3 regions of the Marinicrinis lubricantis genome follow, and region 1 is predicted to be linked to each of the others. Evidence: predicted binding sites of a transcription regulator. Region 1 holds the regulator's gene; each other region holds the start of a gene.
What was found. Region 1 encodes Rex, which represses fermentation and respiration genes when NADH is low (regulators of the CRP and FNR family bind a similar motif). Its sites were predicted from a motif close to TTGTGAAATATTTCACAA; they were not measured.
Positions count from the first base shown of each region.

Region 2: ACFPXP_RS03400 (LptM family lipoprotein) is a predicted target of Rex. The motif match lies at 3,383-3,400, and genes of this name have one in related genera.
Region 3: adhE (bifunctional acetaldehyde-CoA/alcohol dehydrogenase) is a predicted target of Rex. The motif match lies at 5,931-5,948, and genes of this name have one in related genera.

Region 1 covers NZ_JBHSQV010000035.1:108,322-118,829, reverse strand. The annotation lists gene panC (pantoate--beta-alanine ligase) at 1-105, shown strand, start outside; gene panD (aspartate 1-decarboxylase) at 182-565, shown strand; gene ACFPXP_RS06480 (tetratricopeptide repeat protein) at 705-1,346, shown strand; gene dinG (ATP-dependent DNA helicase DinG) at 1,430-4,312, shown strand; gene ACFPXP_RS06470 (redox-sensing transcriptional repressor Rex) at 4,316-4,936, shown strand; gene ACFPXP_RS06465 (DUF3052 domain-containing protein) at 4,982-5,380, shown strand; gene ACFPXP_RS06460 (inorganic phosphate transporter) at 5,488-6,540, opposite strand; gene ACFPXP_RS06455 (DUF47 domain-containing protein) at 6,485-7,108, opposite strand; gene ACFPXP_RS06450 (amidohydrolase) at 7,478-8,779, shown strand; gene ACFPXP_RS06445 (cell wall elongation regulator TseB-like domain-containing protein) at 8,795-9,292, shown strand; gene ACFPXP_RS06440 (hypothetical protein) at 9,534-10,073, shown strand; gene ACFPXP_RS06435 (AAA family ATPase) at 10,066-10,508, shown strand, end outside.
Region 2 covers NZ_JBHSQV010000027.1:7,472-17,979, reverse strand. The annotation lists gene ACFPXP_RS03410 (alpha/beta fold hydrolase) at 50-853, shown strand; gene ACFPXP_RS03405 (hypothetical protein) at 899-2,080, opposite strand; gene ACFPXP_RS03400 (LptM family lipoprotein) at 2,291-3,364, opposite strand; gene ACFPXP_RS03395 (LCP family protein) at 3,587-4,708, shown strand; gene ACFPXP_RS03390 (ABC transporter ATP-binding protein) at 4,748-5,608, opposite strand; gene ACFPXP_RS03385 (hypothetical protein) at 5,605-6,426, opposite strand; gene ACFPXP_RS03380 (RNA polymerase sigma factor) at 6,416-6,994, opposite strand; gene ACFPXP_RS03375 (ABC transporter permease) at 7,055-9,235, opposite strand; gene ACFPXP_RS03370 (ATP-binding cassette domain-containing protein) at 9,228-9,932, opposite strand; gene ACFPXP_RS03365 (small acid-soluble spore protein P) at 10,160-10,333, opposite strand; gene ACFPXP_RS03360 (hypothetical protein) at 10,348-10,508, opposite strand, start outside.
Region 3 covers NZ_JBHSQV010000184.1:64,546-75,053, forward strand. The annotation lists gene pflA (pyruvate formate-lyase-activating protein) at 29-769, opposite strand; gene pflB (formate C-acetyltransferase) at 866-3,136, opposite strand; gene adhE (bifunctional acetaldehyde-CoA/alcohol dehydrogenase) at 3,208-5,808, opposite strand; gene ACFPXP_RS20260 (b(o/a)3-type cytochrome-c oxidase subunit 1) at 6,017-7,681, opposite strand; gene ACFPXP_RS20265 (cytochrome c oxidase subunit II) at 7,743-8,216, opposite strand; gene ACFPXP_RS20270 (cytochrome c oxidase subunit 2A) at 8,234-8,413, opposite strand; TPP riboswitch at 8,636-8,747, shown strand; gene ACFPXP_RS20275 (ABC transporter substrate-binding protein) at 8,893-9,924, shown strand; gene ACFPXP_RS20280 (MTH1187 family thiamine-binding protein) at 9,946-10,236, shown strand; gene ACFPXP_RS20285 (ABC transporter permease) at 10,233-10,508, shown strand, end outside.

The DNA of each region.
Region 1 (10,508 bases):
GGTCAGATGCTCGCTCAAATGACAGGGAAATATATTGCCGCCTTAGCTGTGAAATTTGGCGCCACCCGTTTGATCGATAACCATATTTTCACGCTGCAGCCGTAATGCTTGTGATTGAAAACATACGACCAACATACAGGACATCATCATGTGAGACATGAACATAAAAGGGGGACTACCCATGTATTTGACGATGATGAAATCGAAAATTCACCGAGCAACCGTGACTGAAGCGAATTTGAACTATATTGGCAGCATTACGATTGATCAGGACTTAATGGAAGCCACTGACATTTTGCCGAATGAGAAAGTGCAAATCGTGAACAACTACAATGGAGCGCGATTGGAGACTTATGTCATTCCAGGTCCTCGCGGTTCAGGCGTCATCTGCCTAAACGGTGCTGCTGCACGACTTGTGCAGCCGGGCGACACGGTCATTATCATCTCATATGAATGGATGACAAAGGAAGAAGCGCGGAATCATCAGCCTAAGGTTGCTTTTGTCAATGAGCGCAATCAGGTGGAGAGACTTGTTCAGGAGGAACCTCATTCCACGACAGTTTAAGTGTTGAAACACATGTCAATGTTCCCTTAGGCGGCGGTGTAAGATGGATGAATGAAAAACAGTCCCAGAGCAAAGACTGATTACACGGGCTGCTAAAAGGGCAGTACTGAGCTCAGTCTCGTTCTAAGGGGGCACAGTCATGTTTAAGCAGTTATTCGCAGCGATGAATGAGGTATTAGAGGAGATTGCCAGCCAGTATGCCTCCGCAAGTCAGGAGAAAAGGCAGGAACTGGACGAGAAATTAGCGGTTCTTCGTTCGATGAGCGATGTTTGTATCGAAGAATGGCTTGATTTTGAGGAAAAAATATCGAAGCTCAACCCGCTTAAAATGGCATCACCCTCCACGTTGTATGTCCCTGTAACTAATGACATGATGTTTCCGCTGCAGGAGGCCTCAAGAACTCATTATGAGCGAGGACAAGGTTATTTTGAACTGATGATGTACCGTCATGCCATAGGGGAGATGGAGCAGGTTCTATCGATGCAGCCGGATTTTTTGCCGGCCAGACTGTTTCTGGGACTAAGCTGTCTGCATGAAGGACAGCTAAACGACGCCTATCGCCATTTTCAATTAATTACATCGGTTGCTGAAGAACCTTCAATTAAAGCCATTTCGTTCAATGCCATGGGCTGTATTCATGCACAAAAAGCCAATGCAGAACAGGCGCAGCAGTTTTTTTCGATGGCGGAACAGCTGGACCCATCCTTAAAAGAACCGATCACCGATATTGATTTGAATTTGCCGCAAAAGGTTTTGTATAATTCAGGACTTATCCAATAATTTTGTATTTCCACAGCCGTCCATTCTTTGGTATCCTTATATAGAAATGTTGTGGTGTAAGCTGAAAGGAATGGACCCGAAACATGAAATATGCAGTTATGGATTTTGAAACAACAGGTCCTCTGCAGCAGGACGAAATTATACAAATCGGTCTTGTCGTTGTAGAACAGGATCAAATTATAGATAAATACAATACATTCGTGAAACCGAAGGCATCTATACCGGAATCCGTTACCCAATTAACCGGGATTACGGATGACATGGTGAAGGATGCGCCATCGATCGAGGATGCGATAGCAGATATGCTGCCGTATCTTGAACAATCGATTTTCGTCGCACATCATGCCGCATTTGATCTGGGATTTTTGCAAAGAGCCCTTGATCAATGCGGTTATTCTCCATTCTCTGGCCTTGTGCTGGATACGATGGATCTGCTTCGCTTCTTATATCCTGATCTTCCAAGCCTTCAATTGTCGATGGTTTCTTCTGCGCTGGGGGTGCCTCATCTTGAACCGCATAAAGCGGACAGTGACGCAGAAGCGACTGCGCTGATCTTCATACAATGTATACAGAAGCTGAATCAGCTGCCCTATTTGACCGTTCAGAGACTTTCTTATCTTTTTGACGAGCCCGCCGCTCAGCTCTCTGACTTGAAGTGGTGGATCGATCAGCTGCTGTTTCTAAAGGAAACTCAGGGTGACTTGGAAGAATCGACATTAAGTTACCGGCAGTTCGCTTTAAATGTCGAGGATTGGGCAGATGAAATGCCTGAGAGCACGGCAGAGCCCATCGAGGAAACGTTCGAAGCGTTCTACGAACAAATGAGAGACAATCTGAAGCAAAAATTTGCGAAATATGAAGAGCGGGAAGCGCAGACGGAAATGATCCGGCAGGTGATGGAAGCTTTCGCCGAAGAAAAGCATCTCATCGTTGAAGCAGGAACAGGTACCGGCAAATCATTAGGTTACTTAATCCCATCCATCTATTACAGCCTGAAAAATCAAGAGAAAGTGGCTATCAGTACGCATACCATCAATTTGCAGGAGCAAATTAAGCAAAGAGATCTTCCGCTGCTGCACGAAATTTCTCCACACCCTTTCCACGCCGCTGTATTAAAAGGCAGATCCCATTATCTATGCTTAAGAAAGTTTGAGCAGAAAATAAATCTAAAGGATTATGATGCAAATAGGGAGCAGGTGCTGTTAGCGGCTCAAATGATCGTCTGGCTTGGAGAGACGAAGATTGGGGATGAAGAAGAAATTCACCTGGGGCAAAGAGGCGCCGATTTCTGGCAAAGCGTGGCAAGCGACACAGATTCATGTTTGAACCGTTCTTGTCCTTGGTTCCGCAAATGCTTCTACCATCGAGCCCGCAATGATGCACAAAAGGCCGATGTTGTGATTACGAATCATTCGCTGCTTTTCACCGATCAGAAAGCGGATCATCGAATTTTACCAGCCTATCAGTCGTTAATTATTGATGAGGCGCATCAGTTTGACGAGACGGCAGGTAAGCATCTGGGTATCCAAATCAATTATTTTTCGTTATCGCATGCCTTGAACTGGCTGTATAAGGATGCTTACCAGGGAAAGCTGATCACCTTAAAAAGCTTGTTAGAGAATAACGGTCACGAGAAGTCGGAGACATGGGTCGATTTGATCGAACAATCGATACAGCGAATTGAGAAAATCAAGGAGCATTGGGAAGAGTTCCATCACATGTTATATCAGCATTGGGTATCTCCTCAGGAAACAGCTGCCGCACAGGAAACGGGGCAAATCGTAGTTCGTTTTAAACCGTCGGAGCCTCCGAAGGAGTGGGAACTCCTTCGGACCATCGAAGATAATATCCATGCGGACAGCGGTGAATTGATCAAGTCGCTCCAGCGTTTGATGGAGGAACTGAAGGAAGAAGCAGGGGATTTTGAGCTTCAAAGCTTAATTACGGATTTGAACGGATCATATAAGGATATTGTACGGTGCAGGGACGACCTTCGATTTTTCGTTAAGATGAAAAATACGAATGATGTATATTGGCTCGAGGCAAATGTGCAGTATCGGCATAAGTCGATTCAATTGTACACGGTCCCTGTCGATGTCAGCATGATGCTGAAGGAAATGTTTTTTGATGCGAAGGACAGCATTGTAATGACTTCGGCGACTCTTAGTGTCAATCAAAACTTCGAGTATGTGAAGGAACAGGTAGGCTTAAGCGGCTTTGCAGAGAAGAATAAGCTGCAGACCGTTCAGCTGCCCTCTCCTTTTAATTATAGAAAAAATGTATTGGTATGCATTCCTCGTGATTTTCCAAAATTGAAGGGGATTGCAGGAGAGAAGGAGTTCGCTCTCGAATTAATACAATCACTCTCTGAAGTCGCTCAAGTAACAGACGGACGCATGCTCGTGTTATTCACTTCGTACCGTATGCTGAAAATGGTTCATGGCGGCTTGAAGGAAAAGCTGCAAGGAACAGGCATACAAGTGCTTGGTCAAGGGGTAGACAGCAATAACCGCAGCAAGCTGACCAAATGGTTTACAGACAGCCCGAATTGTGTACTTCTTGGGACAAGCAGCTTCTGGGAAGGCGTAGACATTCCAGGGGACGATCTAAGCTGCTTATGTATCGTACGGCTGCCGTTCCAGCCGCCGAATCATCCCGTAGCGGAAGCGAAATCGGACTTCCTAAAACAGCAGAATAAAAATCCATTTATGCATTACTCGGTTCCGCAGGCCGTCATACGCTTTAAGCAAGGCTTCGGCAGATTGATCCGCACATCATCAGATCGCGGCGTTGTCATTATTTATGATACACGAGTGATTGACACCTATTATGGAAAACACTTTTTATATTCATTGCCGGGACCTAAAATCGAGCATATGTCGAAGCAGCAGATGATTCATCGAGTGAAGGAATGGTTTGACGAGGAGAAAGAGGTTCAACCGGATGTTATGAAAGAAGGGCGGTAGTTCATGAAAGAGATGAAAATTTCTGAGGCTGTTGTCAGGCGGCTTCCGATCTATCTTCGGTATTTAAACGAACTGAGAATGAGTGAGGTACAGACCGTTTCTTCGCAAGAGCTGGGGCAGCGTTTAAATTTAAATCCCGCACAAATTCGTAAAGATCTCGCCTACTTCGGTGAGTTCGGCAAGAAAGGCATTGGTTATGACGTCGGTTATTTAATCGAGAAAATACGTCATATCTTAAAGCTGGATCAAGTCATTCCTGTGGCGTTGGTTGGAGCGGGGAACTTAGGGCATGCACTGTGCAATTACAATACGTATTTGAAAAATACGATGAAGATTACCGCTGTTTTCGATGCATCTCCGAATAAAATAGGGACACAGATTAACCAATTGACGGTACTGCCAATGGACAAGCTGAGCGAGACCGTCAATGAACAGAAAATTCGTGTCGGCATTATCACGGTTCCTTCGGCTGTCGCTCAACATGTAGCGGATCAATTTGTACAGGCGGGGATTGAAGCGATTCTTAACTTTGCGCCAACGATTATTAAGGTTCCTTCCCATATCCGCATTCATCAAGCCGATTTTACCGCTGAGCTCCACAGCTTGGCGTATTATTTGGATTGAGTTTCTTGGCGATTCTACAACAAGACGGACTGGAGGACAAATGTCATGCATCCCTTATTGAAAAAGCTGCAGTACAAGGAAGAAGGGCCGATGCTCATCGTGGGCAGCCCGCAACAATTTGCAGGGACGATGAAGGAATTGGCTCCTTACGAGATTCATACCGAACCTAAAGAAGATCATTACAACTTCATTCTTATTTTTGTGAAGTCTCAGCACGAGGTTGAGCAATATGCCGGAATGGCGGTAGAGCGTCTGCATTCAGATGGAGTGCTGTGGTTCGCTTATCCGAAGAAGACATCGAAGAAGTATGAAGCGGATATTCATCGGGATCGTGGGTGGGATGCGCTGAACTGTCTGAATTATACCGGAGTCCGTCAGATCGCGATTGATGAGGACTGGTCGGCACTTCGCTTCAGACATAAGGATTTGATAAAATCCAAGTAGGAACAAAACGGGATCGAACGATGGTTATACTCATTAAAGAATATAAAAAAGGCTGTCATACATCGCAGCGCCTTACCCTGCGTATCGATGTATGACAGCCTTTCGTTTTATTCTAAGAATTGAAGAAGTTGGTAAATGAGAAAAGCCATAATGGCTGTTCCCGGTAATGTTAACACCCAAGCATATACAATTTTTCCGGCGACATTCCATCGAACAGAATTCACACGGTTGGACAATCCGACACCGATAATGGAACCGGTAATCGTATGTGTCGAGCTGACGGGAAGACCAATCTTCGCTACACCTGTCAAAATAATGGCTGCAGCCGTTTCGGCGGCGAATCCGTGGATCGATTCGAGCTTGGTTAATTTGGTTCCCATCGTCGCAATTACCTTCTTGCCACCGATTGCAGTACCTAGTGCGATCGCCAGACCGCAAGAGGTGATGACCCAGAATGGAATGTCGCTTTCCATCGTTAACCCGCCTACATTACCTGCAACTAAGGCGAGCATGATAATCCCCATCGCTTTCTGAGCATCGGATGCCCCGTGACTGAACGCCATGAAGGAAACGGAGAGAAGCTGAAGGATATTGAAAGATCTTTTTACTTTGGACGGCGATAAATTCCCAGCAATCAGCTGCAATATTTTCATGATGACAAATGCAAAAAGTGCGCCTAGTACAGGGGAAACGAGAAGGCCGATTAATACCTTAATCAATCCTCCTGAAACGAGCACATCGAATCCTCCGTAAGAAACGGATGCCCCCACCATGGCTCCGATTAATGAATGCGAGGCGCTGATCGGCATGCCGACCATGGTCATAATAATATTCCATATAATCGATGCGATAAGCAGTGAGACAACAACCAGCAGTGTGATCGAGTCTGGATTGACGATACCTTTACTAATCATTTTAGCCACCGCGGTGAAAGCGAATGCTCCGACTAAGTTCAGCACGGCGGCGAGCAATACAGCCTGATATGGCTTCAGCACTCGGGTACCGACAACCGTTGCAATGGCATTAGCCGAATCATTCCAGCCGTTCGTAAAGTCGAACAACAAGGCTAGAACGATAATAATGATAACGATCAGGGACAAACCTTCAACCATAACGGAGAACCACGCTTTCAAGGATATCTGCAACGTCCTCGCAGGCATCGGTGGTTTCTTCCAGACGTTCATAGATTTCCTTTAGTTTAAAGTCTGTATATGGATCTTTCGGATCGCTGAAAATTTCCCGAATGCCATCCCGCATTAATTTATCTGCCTGATTTTCCAAGTCGTTGATGACGACAGTATGTTCATGAATTTGCATATATTTCTTTTTGGACAGCAGTTTAAACGCTTCTAGAATGTGCTCGCAAGAGGATACAAGAATTTCGGTGAATCCTTTCATATAATCATCGGAAGCACTGACATTTAAATATTCGAAGCGTGCCATGGTGGCTTCAATTCCGTCGATGACATCGTCGACTTTTACAGCCAGTTCCATAATATCTTCTCGATCGAGAGGAGTTAAGAATACTTGATTCAATCGTTTGAAAATTTGGTGCGTGATGTCATCGCCCTTACTTTCTAATTCCTTAATGGAGGCAACGTATGCGTTAGGCTCCTTTTCACCCATCAAAGCAGTCCGAAACATTTGAGCGCCTTTCAGCGTATTCTCAGCAGACTGCAGCAACAGGTTCAAAAATTCATCATCATTTTTCCTGCCGAAAAAAAGCATCGTATGTAAGCTCCCCTTCTATATTAAGAATCTTACTCTTGCCATTCATCTCATAAATTATTACAGTATTACCAAGGGTTGGACCTCCTTATTGGACAATTTATGAAGAATGGCCACCCTGAAAAATTTATCATAATACGACATAAATCACAATGAAATATTCATGAAAAATTTACATTCTATCGTCAGTTTTTAGTGATCCATGTAAGGATATACCGTATTTTGGTGAAACAAGATGGTTTCTACCTTTTGGCGAATGTATTGTTTGTCATTCAGTTGATTTTCATACTCAAGAAATGTACATTGGTAAAGATGGTATGAATGACTAATAATGAATGTAATGGATTTAATAAAAAGCAGGTGAAACGAATGGGTAAGTGGTTAATTAAAAATGGTACGTTTCTGACGATGGACGAGAAGAGACCGATGATCAAAGGATCTATGGTCATTGAGGATGACAGGATAAAAGAACTGACGAATCAGAACGTTATCGATGAATCTGTTTTTAGTGAAATTGTGGACGGGACCGGGAAGTTATTTATGCCGGGATTAGTGAATACGCATAATCATGCCGCGATGTCTCTGCTTCGCGGTATTGGCGACGATTTAGCGCTGCAGGTATGGCTGCAGGAGAAGATGTGGCCGAATGAAGCCAAATTCACGGCACAGGACGTAAAATGGGGCAGTTTGCTTTCGATCACGGAGATGATTAAAAGCGGTACAACGAGCTTTGTCGACATGTATGATCATATGGACGAGGTGGCAAAAGCGGTAGAGGAAGCGGGAATGAGAGCGAGACTCACTCGCGGCATGATTGCGCTTGGCTGTAATGATGCGGAGCAGAATGCGAAGCTGCAGGAGGCTGTTCAGTTCGCGAAGGATTGGCATTTGCAGGCAAATGGACGGATTACGGTGATGATGGCTCCGCATTCTCCATATACGTGTCCTCCATCTTTTATCGAGAAGGTCGTCGCCGCTTCGGCCGAATTGGATCTACCGGTCCATACCCATATGTCCGAGACAGCCAAAGAAGTGGAAGACAACGTGAAGGAATATGGACTCCGACCGGTCATGCATCTGTCAAAGCTCGGTGTATTTGATCGTCCGTGCATCATCGCACACGGCGTTCATCTCACGGACGAGGAGATTGACATTTTATGTTCGAAAGACGTACGGATTTCCCACAATCCGGGAAGCAACTTGAAATTGGCCAGCGGAATCGCTAGAGTTCCCGAGTTGTTGAAGGCAGGAATTTTAGTTTCACTAGGTACGGATGGTCCCGCAAGCAACAACAATCTGGACATGTTTGAGGAAATGCGCCTGGCAGCCCTGATTCATAAGGGAGTGTCCGGGGATCCAACAGCGGTTCCTGCTACGGAAGCATTGAAGATGGGGACGGTATATGGAGCGGAGTCGATTTGGCTGGATCAGGTTGGACAGCTTAAAGAAGGGTACAAAGCGGACTTGATTGCACTTGATATCGAGCAGTCTCATCTGTATCCGAAGTCGGATTATGCTTCCCATGTGATCTATTCGGCTTCCGGCCATGATGTGACCGATGTGTGGGTCGATGGTAAAAGATTGATGAAGAACCGTGAGCTGCTTACATTAGATGAAGAAAAAATTAGGTTCGAGGCACAATCCTGCTACGATCGTTTGATGGCGACCTGATGACGGGGTGTTGGTATGAGTAATAAGATGAAAGCATGGCTGGCATTGGGTGTAATCCTGCTCACCTTGGTTGTGCTCGGTTACCGAACCTATCTGCAAATCTTCGAAGAGCCATGGGAGAGCGAGCAAAGAGCCGAGCAAATTGCTATCCGCTCAAGCGACATGAACCAGGTCGATAATACCGAGATCTATAACGGTGAAAAAAGCTATGTCATTGTTTATGGAAAGGACGAACAAGAGGATTCGATGATCGTCTGGGTGGGGGAAGAAGAAGGGGATGTCACCGCTCGTTATGCGAAGGATGGGATCACGGAGAATATACTGGAGCAGCAGCTGAAGAAATCGTCTCCCGAAAAAGAGATCATTCGCATCGTTCCAGGCAAATGGGAGGACGAGCTAGTATGGGAAGTGTTCTATAAGCAGGATGAGGAGCAGGGAGATCGGCATTATTATGACTTCTATCGATTTAGTGATGGTGAATTGTTAGAGACGTATACGATGAGTATTCGTTAAATATAAAGTATCATTGGGAAAAGACAGCTGGCATGATATCATTGCGCCGGGCTGTCTTTTTTGTTTCCAACCATTACATTCGAGAATAGTCTGCTGATGTGATATACTCTTTTATGCAATCAGTTGATAGATGAAGTTGATATACTCATGGACACAAACAAGGATGCCTTCGTATCGCAATACTGTTCACTCGCAAATGACAAATAAATCATGCTTATATATTGAAAGGAGGACGTCCAAGATGAATTGGAAAGTGCGTCCCGTTCCTATGATGATCTCCGCAGTTATCACTGCTGTATTATGTTTTGGAGGTTGGTTCGCTTATCAGCAATTTGGCGTCAAGTCTCCTTTTTTAAATACGATTCATCAGATGGATGGAATTGAGTCTGCGGACGTTTCGTTCAGCGGCTCGAAGGTTGTACTTGATTTAACATTGCAGCAGGACGCTAGTCTGAATGCGATTGTACAGCAGGTGAAGACCGAGCAAAAAGAGGCGCTTCAGAACAAACAGCTTGAGCTTCAGGTTCATAACGAATCCTCTCCGGAGCTTGACGGCTGGTGGTCTTCTGTACTGTTTGATATGGCTCAAGCTATGGATCATCAAGCTTACAGCGAGATCCCGGCAATTCTTGAGAAGTATGCTGGCGAATTGGAAGGCCTGCAGGCTTCAGCAGAGATTGACGACAACAATGTATATATCCGATTAGTTCATGGTGATGCAAGTAAGTTCATCATTTTGCCGCGTACGCCGGCTTCTATGGGGGTGTGGCCGAATGAATAAGTACTATAAGGAATTGACGCTGGGTATGATTCCGATCTTCCTCATTTTTCTAGCCTTTATCGGCGTAAATATGCTGCCGCTGTTGCTAGTGGGAGTCGTTGTCGGCGCATTGTTCTATATGACACGAATGAAAGGGGCCGTAGGGGTTTCTTCGAGGCGTTCGTCCAAGGTATCGAAGAAACCGCAGGTACTTACCTTTGATGATATTGGCGGACAGGAACGCGCGAAAAAAGAGCTTATGGAAGCGATGGATTTCCTGAATAGAGCCGATGAAATATCGAAGCTGGGCATTCGTCCGCTTAAAGGCATATTGCTGACGGGTCCACCAGGAACAGGGAAAACACTGATGGCTAAAGCTGCAGCCCATTATACAGATTCTGTTTTCCTAGCCGCTTCCGGCTCCGAGTTCGTGGAAATGTATGTTGGTGTCGGCGC
Region 2 (10,508 bases), on a different contig from region 1:
AAATGATGCTTTAGGTTACAATAAGTAAAAAAGGAAAGGAAAGATCCTCATGCTAAACCGTAAAACGGTACAGATCGCAGGACGCCCTTATCCATACGCCGATGAAGGGAGCGGTCCACTACTCGTCCTTATCCATGGATTTTGCGGAAGTGCGGACTACTGGGATCAGGTCATCCCGCTCTTGTCTTCGCAATTCCGCTGCATTGCTCCTGACCTGCGAGCACACAGCGGCTCTTTCGCACCTCAAGGACCTTATGCTATCAACGATCTAGCCCAAGATATTCATGAACTGCTTAACCAGCTGGATGCCCCTCCCGTCGTCATGCTCGGTCATTCCTTAGGCGGCTATACCACCTTGGCCTTCGCAGAAGCGTATCCGGAACGATTGAAAGGATTCGGATTAATTCATTCTACCGCATATCCGGACTCCGAAGAAGCGAAGAACAACCGCCTTCTTGCGATGGAATCGATCCGACATGACGGCCTTGAAGCTTACGTCGATCAGCTCATCCCAAAGCTGTTCGCCGAAGCACATGTTCAGCCAATGGCGGAGCAGCTGGACACGGCCATTCAAATTGGCTACGGCACGGACTCCGAAGGAGCTGTAGCTACGCTTGAGGCCATGCGCGGCCGCCCGGATCGTAACAGCATCATTGCAGACGCGAAGGTCCCAGTTCTGCTGGCTGCAGGGGATCAAGACCGCATCGTTCCACTCGAAAAGGCTCTCTCCGTCACGGAAGAACATGTGCGTCATGCGGTACTGCACAACTGCGGACATATGAGCATGTACGAGAACCCGAAACAAATCAGCGAAATCATCCAGCAATTTGCGATCCATTGCTTTTCTCGTTAAAAGCAGAAGGAGCGGCAGGCTATTTCCAAGCCGCCGCTCCCTATTTTATTTCAGCGCTTCACTCATGTACTCGGGTGTTAATGTCAAATCTATCGGAAGATGAGTCAATGGCTGATGCAGCATTTCATTCAACATCATACGAAAAGAAGCATCACTCTCGAATTGCTGCTTAAATTCTTCAGAACTGGAGAGCTCGATCTCCACGGTATCGAATTGCAAGTAAAATTGAAACGGATACGATCCGAAACCTGTGACTTGATTGATTAATGCTGAAATCTCTCTCTTCTCTTCTGCAGCCGTTTCCTCCGAAGAAGCCCCTTCTCCAATCTCCAGATTGTTCTGCTTCAAGATCACCTGCTCGCCATCAAATCCGGCAACCTGCCAGTTTTGGGTCATATTCATAGGGGGGATATAACGGATGGACAGCATCGGTTTTGTGAAAGGATTCGGAATGAAATCCTCCTTTGCGATCGTTCCGCCTGCCCCTCCAGGACCTTCAACTTCCAGCTCTGTTTCCGTCGCGCCTGTCACCCATACGCCAAATTGAAAATCCAGCCAATACTCCGTTCCCGGCTTTACCAATCCATCCTTCGCCAATTCCGGCTCGTAAGGGACAAGAGCAGATTTAGGAATCCAGTGGTTATCCAAATAAGCACTTTCACCACTTATATAACGAACGTCGACCCAATCCTCATACTCTCTGTGTACTTGGACGACTTTGCCTTCAGCTAACTCAAAACCATACGGTGTTTCCTGATCGGGATACATACTGAAAACGACGGGTGTTCCCACGATCATTTCATAAGGTTCGACTTGCTTGATTTGCTTCGCATCGCTGGTCAAAAGCCATGCCGCAATCCACCCGGACTTGTCTCCACTTACCACCTGCACCATTTCCTCTAGTGCTCCGATGACAGCGACCTCATCCCCTTGCTCTAATTCATGAACATAGCTGGAAGAGGTAGCAGCAGCAGGCTGTTCATGCAGTATTGCGGACACCGGCAGCTGATATGTTTCTTCCTTGCTTATTTGGTACGATGCTGCGAGTGAATCTTCAAACTGCTGCTGCCGCAATGCTTCCCGATCAGCGGCAGCCTCTTCATTGTTCGTCATTTCAACTTCGACTTGATTTTCCGATTCATTTTCCGGCTGCTCATCGTTTTGGCAAGCGGCTAATACGATGCACATGATCATCAAGCTCAGCCACCATTTCCACGTTCTTTTCAACCTCGTTCCCCCACTTCTATTCTTCATCATGCTCACAATGTTCTCGTTATCCCTTCCTATGTATAGACGCTGTTAGCGATATAAACGTTTCTAACCGGATCGCGCTGCAGCAAGCATCAAAAACAACAAGACCCGCTTCAAGCGGGCCTCGTGTTTTGAGCATTTGCAGAAATGAAGGCAAATCGTTCTCGCTCTCGTCTCTGCTGTTTATTAATATTCCATTTCGTAGAACATTTGCTCCAATTCCATAATATCGATCACATCATCACCGCTAGGAACTCCGATTTCGAAGGTTTGCTCTTTGTTGATGTTCGTCATTTCCATGGAATAATTGAAAGTAATATTTCCCGTTTGACCTGCATCCGTTACATCTGTATCGATATTGAACTCGATGTATGGCAGATGATAGTCTTCATCCATTGCCGTCGTAATGCTCAAATCATTGATTTTGACCGTCTCTTTCATTTCACTAATACCATCGGCAATTTCCTCATCCGTCAATTCAATATCTTCTTTGACTTGATCGAGATCCGATTTTTCCAAGCCAAGTGCATCAAGGTATTCTTGTTTGGACAATACATCGATAACCGCAGGTAATGCTTTCGTAATGAATGTTTCTACCGCATCATCAAAATTGTCATTATTCACTTGGAATTTAACGACTTGCTCTGCTTCCACACCGGAAGGCAGTTCAACGTCATCTGCTGCATAGTTTTTGAAATACGTTTTTTCATCAAAGCTGCTTAACAATGCGTCAAACATATCGATCGTCAGCTTTTGCTGGGTCTCCCAATCGATGCTATCCGTTTGAAGCTCTCCCCCGCTTAATTCAGCAAGCTCTTCCAGATCTATCTCGATATATTTTCCAATCAAATCCGGCGGCAGGAACATGCTGATCATTGGGATATCTGGAACCTTCACGTATAAGGTTTTCTCTTTCATGACCATTGGAATGCTGAATTTCATATCTCCCATGTTCAAATCTACAGTGATCTCACTCTGCATCGGTTCTTTCTGATATACCCCCGATACAACAAGCTCTGTGCTTTGAAGCATTTGGAACGCCATTCCAGCATCCGGATCCGCCTCTAATATTTCCGGCGGCAGCTCTATATTCAGCTTCATTTTCCCTTTGAAACCGTAAGATTCAAGTTCCATCGCTGCATTAACAGCCTTCTCTAGCGCAGCCTTCGGCTCTAATTGTTCCCCTTTGCTGCCGCAGCCTGCAAGCACAAGTGTAAATACCAGCAGCATTGCGGTAAAAAGTCCGAAATATTTTCTCAAAGGTTTCTCCTCCCCATATTTTAAAAAGATTTACAATCTACATCCTATACAGGTTAGTTCAGAAAAGCAACAGTTTTTTTATGGACGGATCGGCCAATTCTATACAACTTATACGTCCCATATGCTGGAAAGTTGCAACTTTTTCAGGAAATCAATCGTCTAATTTTGGTAAATAAAGAACATAGATCAGATGAAATACACCCGGATAGGAATGTGAGAACGATGAAAACGAAACTGAAAAAATTTGCGCTGATCAGCTTATGCGTGCTTGTCCTCCTCGTCATCGCAGTCGCATGGAAGATTAATTCCAGCCTGGATGAAATGGTAGTCGATTCGGATCGTACATTGCTCAATGAAGAAACGACGCAGCGAATTCAAGATAGAGACGCTGTAAAGCAAACCGTAACCGTGGAGGAGAAACCTACGGATTTCTACATATTATTAGTAGGTATTGATTCTCGGGGCAATAGTCTTACGCTGAATACGGATTCATTAATTGCGGCTCACGTCATTCCAGACACCAAAACCGTCAAACTGGTTTCCATTCCCCGTGACCTTAGAGTCGAGCTCTCGGACGGACCCGCAAAAATCAACTCTGTATTCGCCAGCGGCTATATGCAGGCCGTACACATCGCAAGAGAACAGCCGGAACGATTATCTGGCAGCAAGGTCACATTGGGAGAAATCGAGCTTCCGGAAGAATATATTACTTCCGGCATGGTACTTGCGCGGGAGTCTGTTGAAGAAGTACTGGATATTCAAATTGACCATACGTTTCTCGTCAATTTCGAGACCGTCGTTTCATTAGTGGATGCGGTGGGAGGCATTGAGGTAGAGGTGGAACGTTCGATGCATTATGACTCACAGGCAGATGATACACATATTCATTTGGAGCCGGGTACCCATATATTGAACGGAAGAGATGCACTGAATTACGCTCGCTTTCGGCAGGATAATCGAGGTACTGCCTACTATTCGAATGACTTTGAAAGAGGGAATAGGCAGCAGCAAGTGATCTCCGCTTTAATCGATGAGCTGACATCATGGAACAGTGTAACGAAGATGTTTGATCTGCTGGATCAAGTATCCTCTAACTTTAAGACGGATATAAGTAAAACGAAGATGATGTCCATGATTCGGGATTACTACGGGACCTTTGACAGCAGCTCGATTCATTCCATTGCTGTAGAAGGAACTTGGGAATCGCCATATGTTTATATAGAGGAGACACAGATGGAACAAATTCGAAGCCAATTTGCCTCGCTGGATGTCCTTTCCGATTCCCCGGGATCCGAGCAGGAAGCAAGTCCTTCTGTAACCGATATGACATTAGAAGCCCCTTAATCTAAGGGGCTTCTGTCCTAATATCTTATGGATTAAGGCTCAAATTCTGATGCGGCTTCGGACCAAGTAGGCTTCCTCCCAGTCCGGAATTTTATTGGCCAGACCGCTGAATGGCGGCTCTTGTCCAATCCAGACCAAATGTGCCCTGCCGCCAATTTCTCTGTAAGACACCAAACCCTCTTTTTCGAAACAGGAAAAGGATTGATCTAGATCAATCCAGCCTTCCCATATATTCTTATTGCAAGGCATGACCCATTGCTGCGGTGAACCCTCAAAACGAATCTCCCCTTGATCCAGCCAAATAATACGACTTGCTAGACGAGCCCATTCATTCAACTCATGGGATGCCACGACAATGAGACGATTTGGGGAAAGCTCCGACAAAATGTCCATCATCCTCTCCCGCTCCCGCTGATCCAAATAATTCAGCGGCTCATCCAGCAGTATATATCGGGGCCTGCCAAGCAGCGCTTGAGCGAACAATACTCTATGCTGCATGCCTAAAGAACATTTTTTCAGCTTCTTATGCTTATACTGATCGATTTCTAACCTTTCCATCCAATACGTAATCGGGTCTTTATCAGACCTGGTATCGATTCCTTTCAGCTGAGCGAAATATTGCAAAAACTGCTGTGGATTCATATCTCCATACAGCTCTACATGACTAGGTACATAACCAATTTGGCTTCTAACGACAGGGATGTGCCCCTTGGATTCATACCCGTCATATATGATCTGTCCCTCCCCAGGTGAGCATGCCGTTGCGAGCAGTTTCAATAGGGACGATTTTCCCGCTCCATTCTTTCCAACCAGCAGGGTAAGACCGGTCATCAGCTCCAACCGCTCGATGTGAAGCTGGAATGCCTTCATCCGATATTTCAAGCCATGAATAGCAATCATGGTGTTCTCCAGCCCTTTTGCTTCAAAGACGGCCTAAAGCCCCTCCGATAGGCTGCAGCGAATAAGAGGACTCCTACAAGCAGAGAACAAGCGTCGACCACAGCCCCACTTCCTGATCCTTCCCAGGATTGCATGGATGACCAGGAATGAAAAAAGTTCAAGACCACCCAGAGCATTGCTGGAGGAATAAGCCCCCATTTAGCCCCCAGACGAAAGGCGGAATAGGTCGTCATCCCGGAAATGAGCAGCATTTGACTAAGCCAGCCTAAGATAAACATCATCCAATTAAGCTCTTCTACGGACCATGCCAAATAAATGGTTCCCACGATACCGAACACAACACACATGCCTAGTACAATCGTAATTCTCGCGAGCAGCGTCACGATAGGCGGATAAGGTGTTACGGCCTCCAGCAACCGCATTTCCTTGCTCCATGACCGGTTGCCGTACAAGAATGAAATAATAAAAATCAATGGAACAAACAAGGAATAGACATCTTGATCGCCAAACGACCCCTGCATGATGTTCACTTTCATCATTAATGTAATCATGATAAACAGAAACAGCGCGGAAGCCCAGAATGAATACGAATAAGAAGACAGCTGCAGGCTGCACAGCTTCCATATCGAGATCGGACGCGGCGACTCTGGCGCTTCCATCTCTGCTTGCTGTGCTTTTAATAGATCAAATTCGTCCTGAAGACTGTCGATCAATCGCTGCGTATCCTCACGATTCGGCGTCCTCACCAAATATCGATCCAATCGGCTTTTCAATTCTGCTTCTATCCCTTGCAATTCTTGATCCATATTACCGCTCATACCATCCCGCCTCCTCTAATCGATCTTCGTGCTGGAGCATATACTTTTTTAATTTTTTCAGTGCGTTATATAAGCTTGTTTTTGTTGCGCTCAGATTCATGCCCATAATGTCTGCGATATCTTGTATTTTCAAATCCTGATAAAATCGGAGAATGACAATCTGCCTTTGCGTTTCAGAGAGCTGCCCCAGCATATCCAGCAGTTCCTTGCGCGTTTCCTGCCGTTCGTATATTTCAACCACGGAGGGTTTCTTGTCGCGGTACTCCTTATCCTCTACCGACTCTGACTTATTCTCATATTTATATTTCAAGCTTTTCCAGAAATCCTTGCATAAATTCGATGCAACCCGATACAGCCAAGGTACAATTTGCTCGGGGATCCGCCCCGTTCTCAGCTGCCGTATCAACCTTACAAAGGTTTCCTGCGTAAAATCTTCCGCTTTTCCTGCATCCTGCAGCATTCGTTCCAAATATCCCTGCAAGGGAGCATGATAACGATGAATCAATGTTTCGAAGGCTGCTTGATCCCCCGCTGCGATTCGTTTTACTAATTGATCATCTGTCAGCACGGCTTTCCCTCCTTCGATGATTGTAATGCATCTTGTGCTTCTCTGAGATGTTTTCCTTCCTCACCTGTGCTGCCACTGCTCCATCCATTGCTCTCGTGTAATGATAGCGTAAGGCTCTCTTCCTACAGGATCAATCCATAACCCTTGCTTGTAAAAATCATTTAAAACCTGCTTCACCCGAGGCGTATTGCCATTTTCGATCTCTGCATTGATTCGCTTCAGCATTTGAAACGGAAAATGATCCTCTTTTCCCTTTTCGTCTGTTTCCGAAACGGCCCGTTCAAGATAATACAGTCCTCTGCGCTTAATCTGCACTGGCGATTCACCTAAAGCGTCTCTATAATACATGTAAGAAATCATCTGGCGTACTTCTCCGATCAGTGAGGCATTCTCCCCGCCATACGGAAACGCATACGATAACTCTATTCGCGGATCTCCAAAAAGTATCGCATAGATGGCCTTTTCCATTGAATAGGAGTCCAGGCCATACCATCGCTCGGAGATGAAGAGTGTATTTCCCATGACCTGATAATCCGAAATCTGCTCCCACCCGGCGATTTGCCAAAATGGAACGATCACCACTTGCGTAATTTGATTCAAATCTCCTTCAAGCCATGACTCGAAGTAATGTTTTCTGCTCAGCAGCTGTTCTAATAACTGCTCGGCCTCGCTTCGGAGACTTGGCGCAGCAATGACCTTCAGCGGATCGGATGCAGTCTGGACCACTTCGAACGAACCCGATAACAAATGGATTCCCCGTGTATCCGACTGAATGTACTGCTTAAAGCCGTCCGTATCCGAATCTGGGGTCGAAGAAACCGAATTTCCTGTGACAATCAAATGTTCAGGGAATCCTTGCAATCGGAGCTCAAAATCGCTGCGCGGCATCCATTCGATGAGCGATTGCACACTTACACCCTCAAAGGGTGATTTGTTATACAATGAATACTCGCCGGGAAGCGGATACCACGCGTATTGAGCAGGCAGCAGCACATCATCTCCATCGATAAAAGCCTCCATTAATTCCTTGCTTCCATCATGCAATTTGGAATAAATACTGCCGCTATAGTAGAAGTGAATCTTCATTGCCTCGGAATCCCCTGCTTTAACCAGATAAGGTATCTCGATGGTATCCCCTTGACGCTGATAGTGATCTAGCTTCTTGTTATCCATCCAGACCGCCTGCAGATCGAAATTCCGATTTAATGTAAACTTGATCGTTTCATTTTCCAGCAGCTCTGCCTTATTCACTGTCAGCTCTGCGTGCCACAGCACACTGCGGTTTCCCGTGCGCGTACCCTCCAATATATATCGCTCAACCGAAAATAAGGTCACTTTTTGGTCGTCGATCGAGGCTGTTACAGGTGCCGTGTTTCGTTTGGCTTGAACATTCGCCTCGTTTTCACTCCAAATACCATAGTAAGGTACATAGGCGGCGACATTCGCTGCAATGACTACAGTCAGCATGATGATCCAGCGTTTTTTATGTCTTTGCGCCCTTTTGCGCTTCTCCAGCACAATCATAAGTGCCAGCATCATGACGATAAATGCGACAACAATCCAACGGATCGCCCTTGTCTCCTCTCGAAGAAAGGAGGGTGACCATACTTCATAGTTTAAATAAAGGCTCTCCATCGTAAATTGGCTTAAATGAAATGGTTTATACTGCAGCTCCTGATAAGAAGTAAGGATGACGAGATCCAAAAAATACGTGCCGAACATCCAAGCACAAAATCCAATAATGTAACTGATCCGATTCGGTATGCAGGCCGCCAAGGCCATCCCTAGAGCAAGGGTAACACCATAAGACCATTCATATTGAACAGCCGTTTGGAGCACTTCTTGCCAAACCCAAGAACCATATCGTTGAGATGCATACGCATAGATCACATAGACCAAAGACATCGCTGCCGTATAAAGACTAAGATACAGCCATCCTGCCGCATATTTGCTGAAAATGATCGCCGTCTCTCCAACCGGATAGCTTCTTAACCATTCATAGCTGGAACGCTGTATGTCTCTTCTAAGCAAGTAGATGCCTAAAAACATCGCAATGCCTAAGCTTAAATTTTGATATGCATAATGAAATTTATAGGCCTGATAATGAAGACTTTCCGAAGGGTATGTTTCAATCCACGATAATTCAATGAACATCCATATTCCGTATACCACTGGAAGCGGCAGCAGATACCACGGAATGGAGCGAAGCTCATATATAAGCACCGACCACCATTTACGCATGTCTATGATGTCCCTCCATCAAGATTTCCCGGTATTCGCTTTTGCAGTCCGGTATGCCAAACCACCGAATTTTCCCTTCATCTAATACGGCAGCATGTGTACAACAGTTTTCTACATCGGACAAAATATGTGTGGAGAGCACTACCGTATGCTCTCTTCCATAAGCAGCAAGCAATTTGCGGACTCTCATTTTTTCCTCCGGATCCAATCCGACGGTCGGTTCATCTATGATGAGTACCGGGGGCTCGCCAATCATGGCCTGAGCCAATCCAAGCCGTTGTTTCATTCCGGTGGAATATGTTTTTATTTTATCCTTCGCTTTCGCTTCCAGGTTTAACTCATATAGCAGTCGGGTTACGATTTCCTTTCGCTTCTTTCTGCTTCGAATGCCTTTCAACGTGCAAGCATAATCCAGCATTTCCCTGCCGGTTAAATGAGGGTACATTTCAAAATGCTGTGGGAGGTATCCGATACGGGAACGTACCTCGTCTGGTTCTGACCGAACACTATAACCGCAAATCATCACATCACCCGCTGTCGGTTCCTCAATGCCAGCCATAATTTTTAGCAGGGTCGACTTCCCCGCTCCATTAAAGCCAAGCAGCCCCATTACACCGGTCTTCATATGCAATTCAATTTGCTGCAGCACGAGCGTTTCTCGGTCATACTGTTTGGATACGTCCAATATCCGAATCATGGATACATCCCTCCTTCCTTCATGATGACATCCTTTTCTATATTCTAACATGATAACGAACATGGTCCTTTAAAAGTTGTATCCATTCCATGCAGAAAGGTCCATCCCCTCATCCATTTTCCAATATCGAGATGGATTTTATTGCGTTTGAATCACTTCTATACCTTAAAGGGGAAATAAAAAAGCCCTTGGGCCATCACACCCAAAGGCTTATCCGCTATATCGATTTAAAGATCGCCAGATCCTTCGCTCTGCTGCTTCTGTCTCGAATGGTTCGCCTGCTTTACTTGCTTTGAACCAAGCATCGGACCCTCACTCGTAACCAGCTCTGGATCATCATGCCGATTCGTCATTTCATGAGGGTTCGGCGGTGTTGCATGCTTTTCTTCATAACGGCTCATTCACGTGTGCCTCCTCAAGCATTAGTTAATTGCTGCACGCTTTGCGCACATTCATGAATATGTCGTACATAGTCTTCAATAAGCGATTGAATAATTTCCTGCCTCTCATCCACGTGGACTCCGTCTTGTTCGACATCCACCAGCTCCACCTTTACTTCACGTTCATCCATATACG
Region 3 (10,508 bases), on a different contig from region 1:
ATCATCAACGGACAGCCCTTTTTCGTGGTTAAATCGTAACAGAGATCGGCTTGTTCATGCCTTGCTCAATCCACATACGAGCCCGCTCGACGTCTTCCCTTGCAGGAGGCTCGACATCCCCGAGTGTATAAGGCCTGCCCAATTGTCCCCATTTATAGACACCCATTTGATGATAAGGAAGCAGCTCGACCTTTTCAACGCCGTTCAAGCTGCCGATCCATTGGCCCAATCGGATCAAGTCGTCTTGCTCATCCGTCCAACCCGGTACGAGCACGTGCCGAATCCACATCCGGTGACCGTGATCGGACAAATAGCGGCTTGTTTTCAGTGTCCTTTCATTGGATTGAAACGTAAGCTCGATATGCTTTTGATCATCCATATGTTTGATATCAAGCAGTGTAAGGTCTGTATATTTCATCAGTTTTTCGATATGGCCCGTGTCGCAAAAGCCGTTCGAATCCAAGGTCGTGTGCACCCCAAAACGCTCCTTGCACGCTTGAAACAGCTCCGCAACAAAGGAAGCCTGGAGTGTAGGCTCGCCGCCAGTCACCGTAATGCCTCCTCCGGACAGCTTGTAGTAATTTAAATATGGCTCCATTTCGGCCAAAACCTCTTCAACGGTCATCGTTTTTCCACATGCTGTATCCCACGTGTCCGGATTGTGACAATAGCGGCACCTCAGGGCACATCCCTGCATAAACAGGACGAAGCGAATGCCGGGACCATCTACGGTGCCGAAGGTTTCAATGGAATGTATGCGTCCTTTCATAGTCTTCATCCCTTCCTTTGTTTTTCACGGCAAAACGGTTTCTTAAATTCTCCTATTCCGTTTCTTTCCTCCGATCTATTTGCACATTTGCTACCATTACATACGGCTGTGGAAGGTCCGGTTAATGACATCCATCTGCTGTTCTCGGGTCAGCTTCACGAAATGAACGGCGTAACCGGACACTCGAATCGTAAGCTGAGGATATTTTTCCGGATGATCCATCGCATCGATCAGCTGCTCCCGATGGAACACGTTCACGTTCAGATGGTGTCCCTGCTGCGCCGCATAACCGTCCAGCATCGCCACCAAATTACAGGTCCGCTGCGGCTGTTCTTTACCAAGCGCTTTCGGCACAATGGAGAACGTATTGGAGATGCCGTCCAGGCTGTGCTCATAAGGCAGCTTGCTGACGGAGGTCAGCGAAGCGAGCGCTCCTTTCTTATCTCTGCCATGCATCGGATTGGCCCCTGGTGCGAACGGCTCGCCGGCTCTTCTGCCATCCGGGGTATTTCCCGTCTTCTTCCCGTATACGACATTAGAGGTGATCGTTAAGATCGACATCGTCGGCAGCGCATTGCGGTACGTTTGATGCTTGCGAAGCTTGTTCATAAACGTTTCTACCAGCTGCACGGCAATGGAATCCACCCGGTCGTCGTTATTGCCGTACTGCGGGTATTCTCCTTCCACCTCAAAATCTACGATAATGCCTTGTTCGTTCCGAATCGGCTTTACCTTCGCATATTTCACTGCACTCAAGGAATCAACCGCTACCGACAATCCAGCTATTCCACAAGCCATTGTACGTAAAATATCCTTATCGTGAAGAGCCATTTCCAGACGTTCATAGCAGTACTTGTCATGCATGTAATGAATGATGTTTAAAGTGTTCATATACAGCTTAGCCAGCCATTCCATCATTTCATCATATTTTTGCATCACTTCTTCGTACTGGAGCACATCTCCCGAAACAGGTGCATAGGCGGGTCCCACCTGAATGCCCAGCTTTTCATCCACGCCGCCATTTAACGCGTAAAGCAGTGCCTTTGCTAAATTCGCGCGTGCCCCGAAGAACTGCATTTGCTTGCCGATCCGCATCGCGGAAACACAGCATGCGATACCGTAATCATCACCGTAGTATGGCCGCATCAAATCATCATTCTCGTATTGGATCGCACTGGTGTCGATCGACACCTTGGAACAGAACTGCTTGAAGCCTTTGGGCAAATTCACCGACCAAAGCACGGTTAAATTCGGTTCAGGAGCCGGTCCGAGATTGTACAGCGTTTGAAGAAAGCGGAACGAGTTTTTCGTTACTCTCGTTTCTCCGTTCAAAGCCATGCCGCCGATCGACTCCGTGACCCAAGTCGGATCACCGCTAAACAATTCGTTGTAATCAGGCGTACGCAAATATTTCACAATACGCAGCTTCATCACGAAGTGATCGACGAGCTCCTGTACTTCCTGCTCGGTGAGCGTACCTTCCGTCAAATCCCGCTCCATGTATATATCGAGAAAGCTGGAGACGCGTCCCAAACTCATCGCCGCCCCGTTTTGCTCTTTAATAGCACCTAAATAGCCAAAGTAGAGCCATTGAATCGCTTCCTTCGCATTTGTGGCAGGCTTGGAAATATCATAGCCGTAATCCTTGGCCATCTGCTTCAATTCGTTCAACGCACGGATTTGCTCGGAAATTTCCTCCCTCGCGCGAATCACTTCATCGGTCATTACTTCTGTTTCTAATTGAATTAAATCGTCTTTCTTGCCTGCAATGAGCCGGTTAATGCCATAAAGGGCGACACGGCGGTAATCACCAATAATTCTTCCCCGGCCGTAAGCATCCGGCAGGCCTGTAATGATCCCGGCTTTGCGAGCAGCTCTCATTTCCGGCGTATACGCATCAAAAACACCTTGGTTATGTGTCTTGCGAATGTCGGTAAACAAACGAATGATCTCATCTGGAAGCTCAAAGCCATACGCTTCACATGCATCCGCCATCATCCGGATGCCGCCAAAAGGCTGAATCGATCGCTTAAATGGCTCATCGGTCTGCAAGCCGACAATTTGTTCTAAATCCTGTTGAATATAGCCCGGCCCGTGCGAAGTAATCGTAGAAGGCGTATTTACATCCACGTCCAGCACGCCGCCGCGCGCTCTCTCCAGCCGTGTCAGCTCGGATATGCGCTCCCACAATTTCTTCGTTGCCTCCGTCGGCCCTGCCAAAAAAGAGTCATCCCCGGTGTAAGGCGTAATATTCCGATCGATAAAGTCCTTCACATCGATGTCATTCATCCATTTTCCAAACCTGAAACCTCTCCATGCATCCTGCCCTTCCTTGCTGTTTCTTAAATCACGTTCCATCACAGACATGATTCACGCACCTCCATGGATTTAATGGTTGCCGGGGAGCCACTGCTTCCCCGGCAGCTCATTCGTTTCGTTTAAAACCTTCCGTAAAACGCGTTTCGATAAATCTCAGCCAAATCTGCAACGAGTGGAAGCTTCGGATTGGCCGTTGTGCATTGATCTTCGAAGGCGCGATCAGCAAGTGCACCCACCTTCGCCTCGAAATCCTTCGCATCTATGCCTAACTGCTGAAAGCTCTCTTCGATGCCGAGCGCCCTGTTCAGCTTGCGAATCGCTTCAATTAAGCTGTGCACTCCTTCTTCCGTCGTTTTCGCCGGCAGACCAACAGCTCGAGCGATTTCCGCATACCTCACATCCGCCTTAAAATGATCGTATTTCGGGAACGAAGCGAATTTTTTCGGTTTTTGTGCATTGAACTTAATAACATGCGGCATCAGGATGGCATTCGTTCTTCCATGTGCCGTATGATATTCGGCGCCCCACTTATGCGCCAAACTGTGGTTGATGCCCAAAAATGCGTTGGCGAAAGCCATCCCTGCCAATGTGGATGCGTTATGCATTTTTTCACGGGAAAGCGGGTCTGCCGTATGAAAAGACTTCTCAATATTCTCAAATACGAGCTGGATCGCTTTGATCGCCAGTCCATCCGTGTAGTCGTTCGCCATCGTAGATACATAGGCCTCAATCCCGTGAGTCAATACGTCCATGCCCGTGTCGGCAACGGCCGTTTTCGGGAGACTGAGCACAAATTCCGGATCAATGATCGCAACGTCTGGGGTCAGCTCATAATCCGCAAGCGGATATTTCGTATTGCCGTGTTCCCGATCTGTGATGACGGCGAACGAAGTGACCTCCGATCCTGTCCCCGATGTCGTTGGAATGGCAACAAATTTCGCTTTTTGTCCCAGTTTCGGATACTTATAGATCCGTTTGCGAATATCCATAAATTTCTGTTTGATCGCTTGGAAGTCGGTTTCCGGATATTCGTAGAACAACCACATCCCTTTAGCCGCATCCATAGGCGAGCCTCCGCCGAGTGCGATAATGCAATCCGGCTCGAACTGCCGCATCACAGCCGTTCCTTTGTTAACCGTCGACACAGAAGGGTCCGGTTCTACCTCGCTGAATACCTCAATTGCTACAGGTGCGGTCCGCTTTCGCAGGTAATATTCAAGACGCTCTACGTATCCCAGCTTGACCATCATCGGATCGGTAACGATCAGCACTCTCGATATATTCGGCATCTTGGCTAAATACTGCGTTGCGCCTCTTTCAAAATAGATTTTCTCCGGTACTTTGAACCACTGCATATTCACCGTTCGATAGGCCACCCTTTTCACGTTAATCAAATTCACAGCCGAAACGTTGGACGTCGTTGAATTGCGGCCGTAAGATCCGCAGCCGAGTGTCAGTGACGGCAGGTTCGTATTGTAGATATCTCCAATGGCTCCATGCGTGGAAGGTGAATTGATCATGATTCTGCCGGTTTGAAGACGTTCAGCGAATCGGTCGATCACCTTCTGATCGTTTGAATGAATAACCGAGGAATGTCCCATGCCGCCGAACGCGATCACTTCGGCAGCGCGCTCAATTCCCTGCTCTGCATTCTTCACTTTGTAGCAAGCCAGCACGGGACTCAGTTTCTCTGCAGATAACGGATATTTCTCTCCTACCCCCTGCAGCTCGGCAACTAATATTTTCGTATTTTTCGGCACTTGAACGCCTGCCAGCTCAGCTATCAATTCAGCGGATTTCCCTACGATCTTGCCGTTAACGGCACAGGAGTCCTTCTGAATCACCAGACCGGACACTTTTTCTATTTCTTCCGTATTTAGAAAATAGCAGCCCATCTCCTGCATCATTTTTTTCGTTTGCTGATAGATCGGCTCCTCCAAGATGACAGCCTGCTCGGAGGCGCAAATCATCCCGTTATCGAATGTCTTAGACAAAATCAAATCAGTTACCGCCTGCTTCAAGTTCGCCGTCTTCTCGATGAAGCACGGCACGTTGCCAGGACCTACACCTAATGCCGGTTTGCCTGTGCTGTAAGCAGATTTCACTATGCCCGATCCACCTGTTGCGAGCACGAGCGCTACATCGGGATGATTCATCAGCATCTGCGTCGCTTCCAGTGAAGGAAGCTCAATCCATTGAATGCAGTGCTCCGGTGCACCCGCTTTGACAGCCGCTTCATAGACAGTCTTCGCTGCTTCGGCGCTGCACTTTTGCGCGGATGGATGAAACGCGAAAATGATCGGATTTCTTGTTTTCATCGAGATAAGAGATTTGAACATCGTCGTCGACGTCGGATTCGTTACCGGTGTTACGCCGGCGATGATCCCCACTGGCTCCGCAACCAACTGGTAACTCTCATAACGATTGTCTTCAATGACTCCGACGGTTTTGTCCTTTTTAATATCGTGGTAGATATATTCCGTTGCAAAAATGTTCTTCGTTATTTTATCCTCGTATACGCCCCGTCCTGTCTCCTCCACAGCCATCTTGGCCAACTCCATATGTCGATCGAGTCCAGCCAAAGCCATCTGCTGAACCACATGGTCGATTTGCAGCTGATCCATTTCCAACAATTTGTTCAATGCGATTTTTGCGTTGTTCACATACGCATCGATTTGTTTCCTGGACTCCTGCTGCACCCGCATTTCTTTCGCCTGCATATTCATCTTTCGTCCGCCTCCTATCAATGAATGGTTTGATCTCTTTCTGATTCCATCATATAAATCCAGCTCGAGGCTCACTATGACTTTTATCCTGCAGAATAGCAGGTTTGATGAATATTTTGTGAATTAATTCACAATATTTTGCCGATAAGAACACTGAAACTGGGTTCAGCTCAGCGTTCTTATGATTTTGGCAAGAAACAAATTACCAGGTGACATAGCCTTTCGATCCCGGCGTCGTGTTGTTCAGCATATCGATAACCGGTACCGTATAAGCAACAACGATGAGAAGAACGAGCAGGCCGACCCAAAGACCCCATCTTTCGAACAAGCGCGGAACCGGCTGAGCGGCGTCTGCCACCTCTCCAACAGGATATTCCGTATAACCTTTCGGCAGCTTGAACATCAGCAGGATGTTAACGACCATCAAAATCACTGCTGCGAACAAGATGGTTCCACCTACAGCCATAGCCACATGGTACGGCATCCAGCCAACAGCATCGGGATGGTCACTATAGGTTGTATAGGCCGTTCTTCTCGGAGAACCGAGCAAGCCGACCGTGTGCATCGATCCGGACATGAAGAACATTCCGATACACCAAAGAATGGTTTGAATGATGCCCAGCTTGTTCATTCCAGGCGTCAGCTCGCGGCCCATCATCGAAGGAATCAGCCAATACGTCATGCCGAAGAAGGTTAAAGCTACGCTGGTCGCTACCGTCAAATGAAAATGTCCCGTCACCCACAGCGTGTTATGAATGACCGCATTCATTTGGTTGGAAGCATTGATCAACCCGCCCGCACCTGCAGGAATGAAAATCAGCATCCCCATAAAAGGAGCAAAGAACCGCACGTCTTTCCAAGGCAGCTTCTTCACCCATCCGAATAAGCCCTTCGAGCCTCTCGCACGGCCGTTCATCTCAAAGCTTGCAAACAGAGAGAACGCCGTCATCAGAGACGGGATGACTACCATGAAGGTTAAGACAACCTGCAGGTATTTCCAAAACGGTGAAATCCCAGGCTCCATCAACTGGTGGTGGAAACCCACCGGAATCGAGAACAATAAGAACAAGACGAAGGAAAACCTAGCTAAAGCGTCGCTGAACACCTTGCCGCCGATTATTTTCGGAATACATACGTACCAGCACATATAGGCCGGCAGCAGCCAGAAATATACGAGCGGGTGCCCAAAATACCAGAATAACGTGCGGCTCAGCAATACGTTGACTTCATCGACCCAGCCGAGCGACCACGGAATTAATTGAAAGAGCACCTCAATCGCAACACCCAAGGTGGCGATGATCCACAACAGCATGACGGCGACAGACATGAATGACAATAAAGGCGACAATTTTCCTTTATGATGCTTTTTCCAATACCGATATTGATAAAAAATTCCCGCTCCGCTCACCCAGCTTCCTACAACAATCAGTACTAACGCAATGTAGAAGTCAACCGATGCCTGCATCGGAGCATAGAACGTGTACAGCACCGTGGCTTTATCCAGCAAAATCATCATCGTAGCGACAATGGTTCCGATGGACATGAGACCGAATCCGATCCAGCCTAAATTTCTTGCTACTGGCTGCAGCTCGCCGCCAAGCGTCTTGGCAACGGCTGAATATAAAAATCCTATGATGAAAAAGGTAGTGAACACAAGTGCCATGAACACTCCGTGTGCGGTAAGCAGCTGATAGTAACCAATTCCGGCAGGAAGCGTAATCGTCCCACCGCGTACGAGCCCCTGCAGCAGACCGGCTACGCCTCCAAGAAACAAGGCTGCGAAAGCAAAGCATATATGTGTTAGTACGAGCGCAGTATCCTCTTTATGAAACTTGTTTTGCTGTAAAATTACATCGGATGGCCTCATAATCTTCACTTCTTTCTGTTGTTCATATTTCGTACTCATAACCCCCATACGGTTTCAGTCCCTATTCCACAACGATCGTCGTATGCATGAATTCATGGCCGCCGCCGCAGTATTCATTGCACAGAATCAAATATTCTCCAGGCTCATTAAACATATGTTTGATATGGCTGACCTCTCCCGGAACGATCATCATATTCACGTTCGTCCCTGGAATTTGGAAGCCATGAACGACATCCGGTGTGGTAACTACGAACTCAACGGTTGACCCGGCAGGAACCGTCAGTGGATGATCTCCGGAATCATAGCCGAACGCATAGGCGGTCATGACCGCCTCATACTCCCCGTCACCCACCATGCGCAAGCCTGGATTGTCGAAGGGAGCCGTTTCTCTGACTTTCTCCGGGTCAATCGTATGGCTATGACTTGGCGGCTCTAGACCAAAAGCAAACGTAGAAATTCCTAAAATCACTAAAAATGCAACCAACATCGTAATCCCAAAGGTAAGCCAAATTTTCTCCAACTTATGAATATGCATCGTTTATCCCCCCATATTTACCCATTGCGCGCTATAAACAACATAAAAACAAGTACCCAGCTTAGGATCAAAAATCCTCCCAGCAGCATGACGGAAACGAAGGTTCCTTTGAGAGACGGTTCCTCTGTTTCGATCTGCTTCTTAGGCTCCATCGCTGCTTGAGACTGTCTGTCTCGCTCCGTTTTCAACTCTGTCATCGCTTACCCCTCCTCGTGAACCGCCGTTTTTTTACGACTGCTTCATTTGTACTCATTGTATTTTTCGAGACCTTACCGTACTGTGATGTTGCTCACATCGACAACGTGTTTTGTTTAACAAATCGTGAACATCGAATGCCTCCGTCTCAGATCGTCCCTGTGGCCGTCAGGGGTGTTCAATGTAGACAGTGATAGAAAAAATCAGTATAATAGGCTTTGTTTTCAAGTTTACGGGGGAGCTGGAATCGGCCGGCTGAGAGTGCGTCCCGTCAAGACGCAGACCCTATAACCTGATCTGGGTAATGCCAGCGTAGGGAGCTATTGGATCTCATCGATCCTTTTTGTGCAGCCGCACTTCCTACGGAAGTGCTTTTTTTGTGCGTTCTTTCACAGATAAGGGCTCTTACCTCGCTGAAATTGCCAAGACGAACATGAAACTTATAAAGGAGAGGGAGACTTTGAAGAAAAACAAATTATGGATGAAGGTATGGACGTTCGCCCTGCTGTCTGCTTTGGTCGTTGCAGGCTGCGGCAACAATGCAGGAGAGAACAATGGCACCTCAGGAAATCAAGCAGGCAGCGAAAATCAAGGGGATGCAGCAGCAAAGCAAAAAGTAACTGTCGTCCTCGATTGGACTCCAAACACGAATCATACGGGTCTGTATGTCGCAGAAGAACAAGGCTATTATGATGAAGCCGGATTGGATGTAGAAATTATTCAGCCTGGGGATGCTGGAGCGGCCAGTATGGTTGCGGCCGGACGTGCGGATTTTGGCATCAGCTATCAGGAAGAAATAACGATGGCTCGGACATCGAAGGATCCGCTGCCGATCGTTTCGATCGCCGCAGTGATCCAGCACAACACTTCTGGATTTGCTGCTCCAGCGGAGAAAGGAATTGTATCTCCGAAAGATTTTGAAGGGAAAACTTACGGAGGATGGGGCAGCCCCGTTGAAGAACAGGTTATGGATTCCATCATGCAGATGGAGCAAGCGGATGTCAGCAAGGTGAAAATCGTCGATATCGGCAACAGCGACTTCTTTACGGCAACGAAGAGAGACATTGATTTTGCGTGGATATTTTATGCCTGGACCGGCATTGAAGCGCAGCTCCGCGGAGAAGATATCCATATGATCTATGTGAAGGATTATTCCGAGAAACTAGATTACTATACGCCGACGATCATTACGAATGAAGCTTTAATAGACGAAAACCCTGAATTGATTAAAGCGTTTATGGAAGCCACCTCGAAAGGATACCAGTTCGCCATCGAGCAGCCGGAGCAGGCGGCGGACATCTTGATCGCTGCCGTGCCCGATCTCGATCCGGAGCTGGTGAAGGCCAGCCAAGAGTGGCTCGTCGATCAATATCAAGCCGATGCGCCGCGCTGGGGTGAGCAGAAGCAGGAAGTATGGCAGGGCTATGCCGACTGGATGATGGAGCACGGGCTGCTCGAGCAGGAGCTGGATGTAGACGCAGCCTACACGAATGAATTTTTACCGGAAGCCTGATTCGAAAGGGGAATTGTAAAAGTGGCCAACGCACTAGTCAGTATTCAAATCATTCCGAAAACACCTAACGGCGAGCAGGTCATTCCTTACGTAGACCGAGCGATTGAGATCATTCAGCAGTCCGGTGTCAAGCACGAGGTTCATCCATTGGAAACGACAATGGAAGGTGAACTGCATGAACTGCTGTCCATTATTGAACAAATGAACAAAGCGATGATTGAGATGGGATGTCCGAATGTCATTTCGCAGGTAAAAATCTACTACAATCCGGAAGGCGCCTCGATGGATCGATTGACGGAGAAATATAAATGAGCGGACATGCTAGAATCCCGCAATGGATAAAGAAAGGATGGCCGGCGGCAGCGACGGTCATCCTTCTGCTTATTCTCTGGGAATGGGGAGCTCTGCTAGGCAGGATCGAGCCTTATATTCTGCCAAGACCCAGTTCCATCTGGGAAGAATTCATATCCCAGCCTGGAAGGATCCTGCAGCACACTTGGGTTACCGTGCGCATTACGATCGCTGGGTTCGCCGTAGGAGCATTGCTCGGCATTATGGCATCCATTCCGCTTCATCTCGTCTCA